3 regions of the Planomicrobium sp. MB-3u-38 genome follow, and region 2 is predicted to be linked to each of the others. Evidence: riboswitches for the same ligand, from Rfam matches in the RefSeq annotation. Region 2 holds a riboswitch; each other region holds the start of a gene.

Region 1 (3,280 bases), on a different contig from region 2:
GGTTTACGAAGCCATTGATTCCTGGGGCTTCGCAACTGGCCGCTATTTCCTGGAAGCGAATATGATGCTGGACGCAGCTCTTGCTGAATCTTCTTTATACCGCAAACATTTGGCGAAATTGATCAGAAGTGAAGGGAAACTTCAAAGTATCCCTATGGAGACTTTGTTCGATGGGATGGAATTTTTCCATACACTTTTGGATCACGCTATGTATTCTTACAGCAGCGCCTATATCGATGCATATCAGGAAAGACTCACTGCAGCGCGACAGGAATTTTTCGAACTTTCCGCTCCAGTGGTGCCGATCGCTGATAAAGTAGCGATTTTGCCGCTTGTTGGAGATCTTGAAATTGACCGTGCTCAGTTCATCCTTGAGAAAACACTGACAGCTGCCAATAAACTCCGGATTTCCACATTGGTGATCGACCTGTCCGGCGTAGTCAAAGTGGATTCAATGGTGGCTGAACAAATCATTAAGATTGTTCAGGCACTCAATATGGTGGGTGTTAAAGCGATTTTGACCGGCATCCGTTCAGAAATTGCGATTACGCTGTCCCAATTGGCTATCGACACGCGTTCACTCGTAACGGGCGGCAGCTTGAAGCAGACACTTGAGAAGCTTGATTTCACTAAATTATAATTGAACACGAAAAAACGCTGAAGCGCGATGCTCCAGCGTTTTTTTCGTTCATATGAATTAAGCCCGGATATTGCCGGCTTCGAGAAGCTGACGTAGGGTGACAGTTTCTTCGTCGTTCAACGGAATCATCGGCAAGCGGACTTTGCCCGTCTCGACGCCGAGTAATTGTAAAGCAGTTTTTACCGGTACAGGGTTTGGTGCTGCAAACAGCGCGTTCATGACCGGAAGCAGTTTGCGGTGCTGGGCTGCCGCTTCTTTGATGTTGCCGCTTGTAAAGTTTGTGATCATCTCCTGCATTTCATTGCCGATGATATGGGAAGCCACGGAAACGATGCCATCCGCGCCAATTGCCATCAGCGGAAGCGTCAAACCATCGTCGCCGCTGTATACCGTAAAGCCGTCCGGCGTGCCATCGATGATCATTGACGCAGCGTCAAGGTTGCCGCTGGCTTCTTTGACAGAGACGATGTTGCTGACAGCGGACAAACGGATGATTGTTTCAGGTGCCATATTGACAGCGCTGCGGCCGGGGATGTTGTAAAGCATGATCGGCAGGCGAGTTGCTTCGGCAATGGCTTTGAAATGCTGGAATAAGCCTTCTTGCGCGGGCTTATTATAATAAGGCGTGACAAGCATGATGCCATCGACACCTGCTTCTTCCGCTTGCTTTGTCAACGCAATCGATGAACGGGTATCGTTTGAACCGGTTCCTGCTATGACGGGAATGCGGCCGTTCACTTTCTCTGCAGTAAATTTGAACAGCGCCAATTTTTCAGCTGCCGTCAAAGTCGGCGATTCACCGGTAGTGCCGGCAACGACGAGGCCGTCAGAACCGTTGGCGATGAGGTGCTCTATCAATTTTTCTGTGGCTGGAAAGTCAATATCGCCGTTTGCGTCAAAAGGCGTGACCATCGCAGTGATGATTTTTCCGAAGTTCATAATATCCCATCCTTTATTAATTTTTTTAGTTCGATCCGAGGTGTGGTCATCTGCTTAGTGCCACATCAGAAATTATCTATGGCCATAAAAAAAGCAGCGGCGAAGGGCCGCTGCTGCTGCGCAAACACAAACGGGATGTGTTGCTGTGCGTCAGATAGCCCTCCATGCGTCAAAAGCCGCATGACAATCCGGCATCTCTTAAATGCAGGACCAGCAACGGAAATCAGGGGCTTTCCGCCGCTTCGGCAAATATCCCTTCCGGCAGAAGTCGGCGGAGCCCGTGCTCCTCAATCTGCTTACTGATGATAATTGCGCCTCTATCCTCACTTCCCTGTAAAGGAAGCAAGAACTATTGAATTAGCTCGACTTTATCAAAATACGCTGTTATTTGCAAGAAGAATCGGGTATTGAAAGACAAGGCCAGCACTCAGGGCAAGCAGAATTGGGGGAGAACAGCATGAAGGAATTTGAAGGCGACCAATATTTGAATATCGCGACAGAAGGCACACAGTGGATTTCTGAAGCCACACTTCACCACAACAGGTATGAACCAACCCCATATTTGCATTTAAAGGAATTATTCAATCGCCATCCTCTTGGCGTCGACGATGGACTGGTGGATTTCGGCAGCGGCAAAGGACGGCTGAATTTTTATGCGCACGACCGCTTCGGCTGCCGTTCCACAGGCATTGAGCTGAATACCAGCTTTTTTACGGAGGCGCTGAAAAACCTCGAAACTTATAACCGTAAAGGAAAAAATCATAGAGCTGCAGGGCGCATCGACTTCCGTGAAGGCTTAGCTCAGGACTATCATATTCAACCGGAAGATACGGTCTTTTACTTTTTCAACCCTTTTTCTGAGCAGATATTCATGAAAATCGTAGACAATATTCTATTGTCCGCTGAAAACTTTCCGAGAGATCTGACAATCATCCTCTATTATCCTTCCACCGAATACATCGACTATCTGGAACGCGGCAACCTGTTTAAATTGAAGGAACAAATTGGTTTGCCGGAATTCAATAAAGATCCTTCAGAGCAATTTTTAATTTACAAATATACTCAGCAAGAGATTTAACGAATCTTACAAATGGGTATAAACAATTGAAATGAGACAGAAACGGATGTGGTCCTATGAAGTGGAGAGGCCGGAGAGGCAGTGCGAATGTAGAAGACAGAAGAGGAAGCGGCGGAGGTAAAGGATTGGCAGTCGGCGGCGGGCTCGGCGGTATTGTGCTGATCCTGATCGTGACATTCCTCGGAGGAGATCCGGGCATCCTGCTTGATGGTATGGGCGGAAATGGTTCCGGCGGCAGCAGTACAGGTGAACCTTATCAGGCGACCGAACAGGAAGAAGAATTGGCTGACTTCGTATCTGTCGTACTCGCGGATACGGAAGAAGTGTGGACCGAAGTTTTTGCAGAAGAAGGCATGCAATATGAAGAGCCGACACTTGTCCTCTTTACGGACAGTGTACAGTCCGCCTGCGGTACTGCCGGTGCGTCGGTGGGTCCTTTTTATTGTCCTGCAGATTATAAGCTTTATATCGATTTGGATTTTTACGGTGAATTGCAGCGTCAATTCAATGCGCCTGGTGATTTTGCCATGGCGTACGTCATTGCCCATGAAGTCGGGCATCATGTGCAGAATCTGCTCGGCGTGATGCAGGAAGTGCAGCCGCTGCGCAATCAATTGAGTGAA
Region 2 (3,280 bases):
ACGCGACGTCTCCCTGTTTCCGCTATACCGCGACCCGCAGGAAGAATTCATGACATATCTCGGCCAGTTTTACGAGAAATCAAATCATGTGAAGCCTAACGAGATTTTATTGCCGGAGGGTGAAGATGCTGAGTTAGTGAAGGATTGGCTTGGTGTGCGCACACTTGTACCGCAGCGTGGCAAGAAAAAAGATTTGGTGCTGCTGGCGAAGAAAAATGCCGAAATCTCGATCAAAGAGAAGTTCCAGCTGCTTGAACGTCAGGAAGAACGGACTATTGGTGCTTGTCAGGAGCTTGGTGAAGCAATGAACATTGAGACTCCACTGCGAATCGAAGCGTTCGATAACTCGCATATCCAAGGGGCGGATGCCGTATCGGCGATGATTACATTCATCGACGGCAAGCCTTCCAAAAAGGATTACCGCAAGTACAAAACGCGGACCGGTTCGAAGCCCGATGATTACGCGGCTATGCGGGAAGTCATACGGCGCCGTTATTCGCGTGTGTTGAAAGACGGATTGCCGCTGCCGGACCTCATTGTCATTGATGGAGGGAAAGGGCAGATGTCATCGGCTCGCGAAATTTTAGAAGACGAACTTGGCCTGTCGATTCCGATTGCCGGCTTGGCGAAAGACGATAAGCACCAGACCTCACAATTATTGTATGGGGATCCGGTCGAAGTTGTGCCGTTGAAACGGACAAGCGAAGCCTTTTATCTGATGCAGCGCATACAGGATGAAGTCCACCGTTTCGTAATTACATTCCACCGTCAGCTGCGCGGCAAGAATTCGATCGTTTCGGCGCTTGACGGGCTGGAAGGCGTCGGTCCGAAGCGCCGGCAGCAATTGCTCAAGCATTTTGGATCCGTCAAACGAATCAAAGAAGCGGACACAGCCCAGTTGGTGGAAGCGGGGATGCCTGAAAAATTGGCGCAGTCGATTCATCAGCATTTCGCCGAACAAACATTGTCAACGGACTGAGTTCGTGTTATTGTAATAAACATAAATTGAATCACTTGTAAAAGTGGTGATAGAGGCGCGGGCGTCAAAAGTAGCCATCCGGAGATTTGCAGAATCTGTGAAGGATGAGGAAAGGGACGACCGCCGAAGTGTGTGAAGGCTGCAGCCGAACATGCTGGTTCTGCATTTAAGAGATGCAGGGCTGTCAGAGTCAAACTCTGGAGGGCTATCTCACATGGACGTTTTTTCGTACATGATTAAAGAGGTAGTTTGCCGGATCGACGGCAAGCTGCCTTTTTTCGTGTCTGGTGAAGGCATTCTGTTTTAAAAACCGAAACGGATGCCGGCGCTTTTCATGCTGGGAGCCACATACTGATGTGGGAGTGGATGATAAATGGAAACTGTTGTGATGAAATTTGGTGGAACCTCGGTGGCGACACCTGAAAAAATTATCGGGGTTGCAAAGCGCGCAATCGCTGAGAAAGAGAAAGGCAAACGGGTTGTCATCGTCGTGTCTGCAATGGGCAAGACGACGGATACGCTCCTTGGACTGGCGGCGGAAATATCCGCGGAGCCGCCAAAACGTGAAATGGATATGCTGCTGGCGACTGGTGAACAAGTGACGATTTCCTTGCTGGCGATGGCTTTTAAACAGCTTGGCCACGAAGCGGTATCGTTCACCGGTTGGCAGGCGGGCATCGAAACCGAGTCCGTTCCGCGCAATGCGCGAATTGAACAGATTCATACCGAGCGCCTCGAAGCGGTCTTGGACAGTGGATTTATTGCAGTCGTTGCCGGATTCCAGGGCGTCGACCGCATCGGCAACATCACGACACTCGGCCGCGGCGGGTCCGATACGACGGCGGTTGCGCTGGCTGCCGCATTGAAGGCGGAGAAATGCGACATCTATACGGATGTCGACGGAGTCTATACGTCGGATCCGCGTTTTGTTGGAGGCGCTCGCAAATTGGAACAGATATCCTATGATGAAATGCTGGAACTGGCGAATCTGGGTGCCGGTGTCCTTCACCCGCGCGCCGTCGAATTCGCGAAAAACAATAACGTCCCATTAACCGTCCGGGCAAGCTATTCCGACGAACCGGGAACAATCATACAAGAGGTGGTCACTGTGGAAAAAAATCTCATCGTCCGTGGCGTAGCATTCGAGCCCGGCATTGCGCGCGTAACCGTTACATACAATAAACCATTCAACGGTTCACTCGCGAACATCTTCATGACGCTGGCAGAAAATCACATCGATGTAGACATCATCGTCCAAAGCATTTCAGAAGAATTCCAGCCTTCCGTTTCATTTTCAATCAAAGAGGACAGCCTGGAAGAAGTGCGTCGTGTGCTTGATGTCAATAAAGAAACGATCGGCTTCATGTCTACCGACTTTGAAGTCGGCCTGGCAAAAGTCTCAATCGTCGGCTCCGGCATGGTATCCAATCCGGGTGTCGCAGCGCGCATGTTCGATATTCTTCGTCAGTCAGAAATCCCTGTCAAAATGGTCAGCACCTCGGAGATCAAGATTTCAGTGGTTGTGCCTGGCGGCGATATGGAGAAATCGGCGAATGCGCTGCATGAAGCGTATGGGTTGGGGTGAAGGTGAGAAAGAAAGTTTTTCTCTGTCAATAGTTTGCTTTTAAGAAAGTTTTTGAGATGGATTAGCGAGATAGCAGTTCATGTTGAACCCGGCGGTTGCCGGGTTTTTTGTTTTTGTGGCAGATTGCAGTTTTAAGTACCTGCAGTGATAAAACCATTTTAACGCAAAAGAGCAAAAGCGGATTTTTCGCCGTGGCGGAAAAATCCAATGTTTGGGGAAATCTTCGCGTATGCGAAGATTTTTTTCAATATATGTTTTCTCGTTCAGCACTGAGGAATGGAGTAGTGTTATAATTCAGATAATTATAAAGGGAGGCGGCGGTTCGGATAGGGGAGAAAAATTTGTTGATGTGGGAAGGCGTGAAGCTGCTGATGGAGCGGTTGCCGGCAGGGCATCCTGAGCAGGCATATTTGAAAAAGGAATTTCACCGCTATGAAGCAGGCTGGAAAGGCGAGCAGCGTTTGCTTGCGAAAATGGTTGAGTTTCATTGGGGTGAACCTTATGAATTGCTTTGGGATGTCGGTTTGAAGCTGGGCGACTGGAAAGTTCAAATGGACGGCTTGCTGGTGACGGAGCGCTGTGTCATCGTTATCAGTTCGAAGAATATCAGCGGCAGGATCCATTTCGATGCAGTGACTTCTGAGTTTTACCGGTTTAATAATGAAGGCGAAAAAATGGTAATGGACGATCCTCAGGTTCAGCTGGCCAAGCACATC
Region 3 (3,280 bases), on a different contig from region 2:
AGGCTGCATGGCCGCAATGTTCACGGATGGCAGAATGTAGGGAACTCGAAAAAATGGCGTGAAGTCCGTTATTTATATGACTATAACCAGGAAGAGTTAACAGAAATAAGCAGAGCGGCAAATAAGCTGGCTGAACAGGCCGACAATGTCTATGTCATTTTTAATAATAACTCCGGCGGGCATGCAGCAGGAGATGCAAAGCAATTCCAGCAGATGAATGACTTGACCTTCGAAGATCTGGCTCCCAAGCAATTGGATCTGTTTGAAGGGGAATTTTAACGAGAGGCGATAAAGAGGTGTTTTAAAATGGCTGAAACTATTCATATCTATCACACAAATGATCTGCACAGCCATTTTGGCAATTGGCCAAGTATCCATGCTTTTTTGGCTGAACGGAAGCAGTGGCACGAAGAAATGGGCGATTTCTGTCTCATTTTGGATATCGGTGACCATGTGGACCGTTCGCATCCGTTCACTGAAGGCACAGCGGGGAAAGGTAATGTGAAATTGTTGAATGAAGCGGGTTACGATGCAGTGACAATAGGCAATAACGAAGGCATCACTTTATCGAAAGAGGAATTGGATGAATTATACAGGGATGCGGATTTTGATATCATCCTATCCAACCTCATAGCTGAAAACGGCGAACGGCCGGATTGGGCCAAGCCGTATAAAATCATCAGGACACCTGAAGGCAAACGGATTGGCCTTGTCGGTGCCACAGCCGAATTCACACCTTTTTATGAAAGGCTGGGCTGGAAAGTGACTGCAGCCCGGGACTCCATTCTGCAGGCCGTCGAAGAGGTCAAGTCTGAAACAGATTTTATTGTCTGCTTGTCGCATCTGGGGATAAGAGAAGATGAACTTCTAGCCGAAAGCTGTCCGGAAATCGATTTGATATTAGGGGCGCACACCCACCATATTTTTCATGAAGGAAAAGAAATTGGCAATGTACTGCTCGGAGCTGCAGGCAAGTTCGGCGCTTATCTGGGGCACGTTATTATAGAAGAAGATCTGAAAAAGAAAAAAGCGTATTTAATTGAAACAGAGAAATTAGAGAATCCTGACGAAAATTATGACCAGAAGCTTCGGGAACACGGGAAAGAATTGATGAGGGATGCTGTGTTTTATAATGATGCAGCCCTTAAAGCCGAATGGTTTAAGGAATCTGAGATGGCCCAGTTGTTCGGCAAGGCCATGATCGAGTTCTCGGGGGCGGATTGTGCGCTGTTCAACGCCGGCTTGTTTATGCAGGACATGCCGCTTGGTGAAATAACACGCTACGATTTCCATCAGATGCTTCCTCATCCCATAAATCCGTGCATGATCGAACTGAGCGGTGCTGAGCTGAAGGAGATATATCTTCAGTCAATGAATGCTGAATGGCCACAGCTTGAGTTGAAAGGATTGGGTTTCAGAGGTGCAGTTTTCGGTAAGATGATCCGTACGGGAATGGATCTGGACAATCATCAATTATATATAAATGGGCACATTGCTGACAGTGATCAAATTTATAAACTCATCACTTTGGATATGTTCACATTCGGATATTTCTTTCCGGAATTCAAACGTTCAGCCAAAACTTATTTTATGCCGGAGTTCATCCGGGACGTATTCAGCGGTTATTTTTCGCGGAACATGGTGCGGTAGGAGAACTGGATGAAATTGACCTTGATTTCAAAACAATTTTAGTATATGCTAACAAAGAATTGTATATCGATGGGTAGAGGCTGCAAAACTGATGAGTAAGATATGTGAGCGTGACAGCGATGATCATATTTGAAAGGCGGTTTTGCCGAAGTCCATTTTCCGTTGTCACCGGAAAGTGAGGCTGGGGGCATCCTTAAAAGGGATGTCACTGTCATTTATGCTTGCATAAATGGAGAGCTACAGGGTTGTTTGATGTTTTACCGCACAGACGAATTGTAGGAAGCCGACTTGTCCCTTAGGATAGAGCCGGCTTTTTTTTTCTCCATTCTATTCCATCAAAAAATAGGAGGAAACTATTCATGGAAAACACGATCTTCTCGATCCTGCCGCCGATTATCGCAATCGTCATGGTATTGCTGACCCGGCGGGTATTATTATCATTGGGCGTAGGTATCATTTCAGCGGCGCTCATTCTAACGTCATTCGCGCCGGTTGGTGCAATGCAGGAATTATTTACATCATTTCAAGTGATCTTCTGGGATGAAGGCTTTAATGCATATAATGTCTTTATTCTTCTATTCCTATTATTGCTTGGCATCATAACTGCTTTCGTCAGTTTGTCCGGAGGAAGCCATGCTTTTGCTGACTGGGCATCAAAACGGGTCAAATCACGCCGCGGAGCAAAAGTTCTTACAGTAGCGCTCGGCATTGTCATTTTCATCGATGATTATTTCAATGCATTGGCGGTCGGACAGGTTGCTCGTCCAATAACGGACCGTTATAAAGTATCTCGAGCGAAACTCGCTTATTTCATCGATTCTACGGCAGCTCCTGTCTGCGTGGTTTCACCGGTATCGAGCTGGGGCGCCGCAATCATCGGGATCATCGCTACGATTCTGGCCGGGCAGACATTCGTAGAGTATTCGGCTTTGGAAGCATTCCTATGGATGGCGCCGATGAACTTCTACGTGATTGCTGCACTGGCGATCGTCTTCTTCGTTGCCTACCGTGATGTCGATTTCGGGGAAATGAAAAAACACGAAATCAATGCAATCGAAAACGGTCAGCTTTACGATCCGGATAAATCGATTCCTGGAGAAATGAAAGAAGAATTTCCATCCCATTCCCACGGACGTGTTCTTGATTTACTGCTTCCAATTCTTGTATTGGTTGCCGGCACCATCGCCGCAATGTTGTGGACGGGTTATCAGAACGCAGGCCAGCAAATGGATGTCTGGCTGATTTTTGAAAATACGGATGTTCCTTTATCGTTATTGGTGGGTGGACTTCTTGGGACCATCACATCCATCGTGCTTTACTTGCTGCAAATGAATAAAAATGAAACTGCCAATGCCGGATGGATCGGCAAAGGAATCTGGGCAGGGATCAAATCAATGATCGGTGCTGTCCTGATTCTGATCTTCGCCTGGTCATTGACTTACCTGATCGGAGCGCTTGAAACAGGTACGTATCTTGCAGGGATTGTAAGTGAAGGAAATATACCGGTTTCAGTTCTTCCGGTATTATTATTCCTGCTGGCTGGTGTCATGGCATTCTCAACAGGCACATCATGGGGTTCTTTCGGTATTCTATTGCCGATTGCCGGAACCATCATGATTGAAGCCGCACC

The links. Region 2 has a riboswitch for lysine ahead of CXF70_RS04950 (aspartate kinase). Riboswitches for the same ligand answer to the same signal wherever they lie in the genome.
Region 1: it holds a riboswitch for lysine, as region 2 does, so the genes downstream of both, dapA (4-hydroxy-tetrahydrodipicolinate synthase) here and CXF70_RS04950 (aspartate kinase) in region 2, are expected to answer to the same signal.
Region 3: it holds a riboswitch for lysine, as region 2 does, so the genes downstream of both, CXF70_RS14925 (Na+/H+ antiporter NhaC family protein) here and CXF70_RS04950 (aspartate kinase) in region 2, are expected to answer to the same signal.

Annotation. Positions count from the first base shown of each region.
Region 1 covers NZ_PJBO01000037.1:78,339-81,618, forward strand. Annotated here, with positions in the region: gene CXF70_RS08445 (STAS domain-containing protein) at 1-640, shown strand, start outside; gene dapA (4-hydroxy-tetrahydrodipicolinate synthase) at 698-1,579, opposite strand; lysine riboswitch at 1,727-1,907, opposite strand; gene CXF70_RS08455 (class I SAM-dependent methyltransferase) at 2,037-2,657, shown strand; gene ypfJ (KPN_02809 family neutral zinc metallopeptidase) at 2,714-3,280, shown strand, end outside.
Region 2 covers NZ_PJBO01000009.1:107,321-110,600, forward strand. Annotated here, with positions in the region: gene uvrC (excinuclease ABC subunit UvrC) at 1-979, shown strand, start outside; lysine riboswitch at 1,022-1,195, shown strand; gene CXF70_RS04950 (aspartate kinase) at 1,353-2,564, shown strand; gene CXF70_RS04955 (nuclease-related domain-containing protein) at 2,912-3,280, shown strand, end outside.
Region 3 covers NZ_PJBO01000071.1:137,637-140,916, forward strand. Annotated here, with positions in the region: gene CXF70_RS14915 (DUF72 domain-containing protein) at 1-279, shown strand, start outside; gene CXF70_RS14920 (bifunctional metallophosphatase/5'-nucleotidase) at 307-1,650, shown strand; lysine riboswitch at 1,717-1,898, shown strand; gene CXF70_RS14925 (Na+/H+ antiporter NhaC family protein) at 2,010-3,280, shown strand, end outside.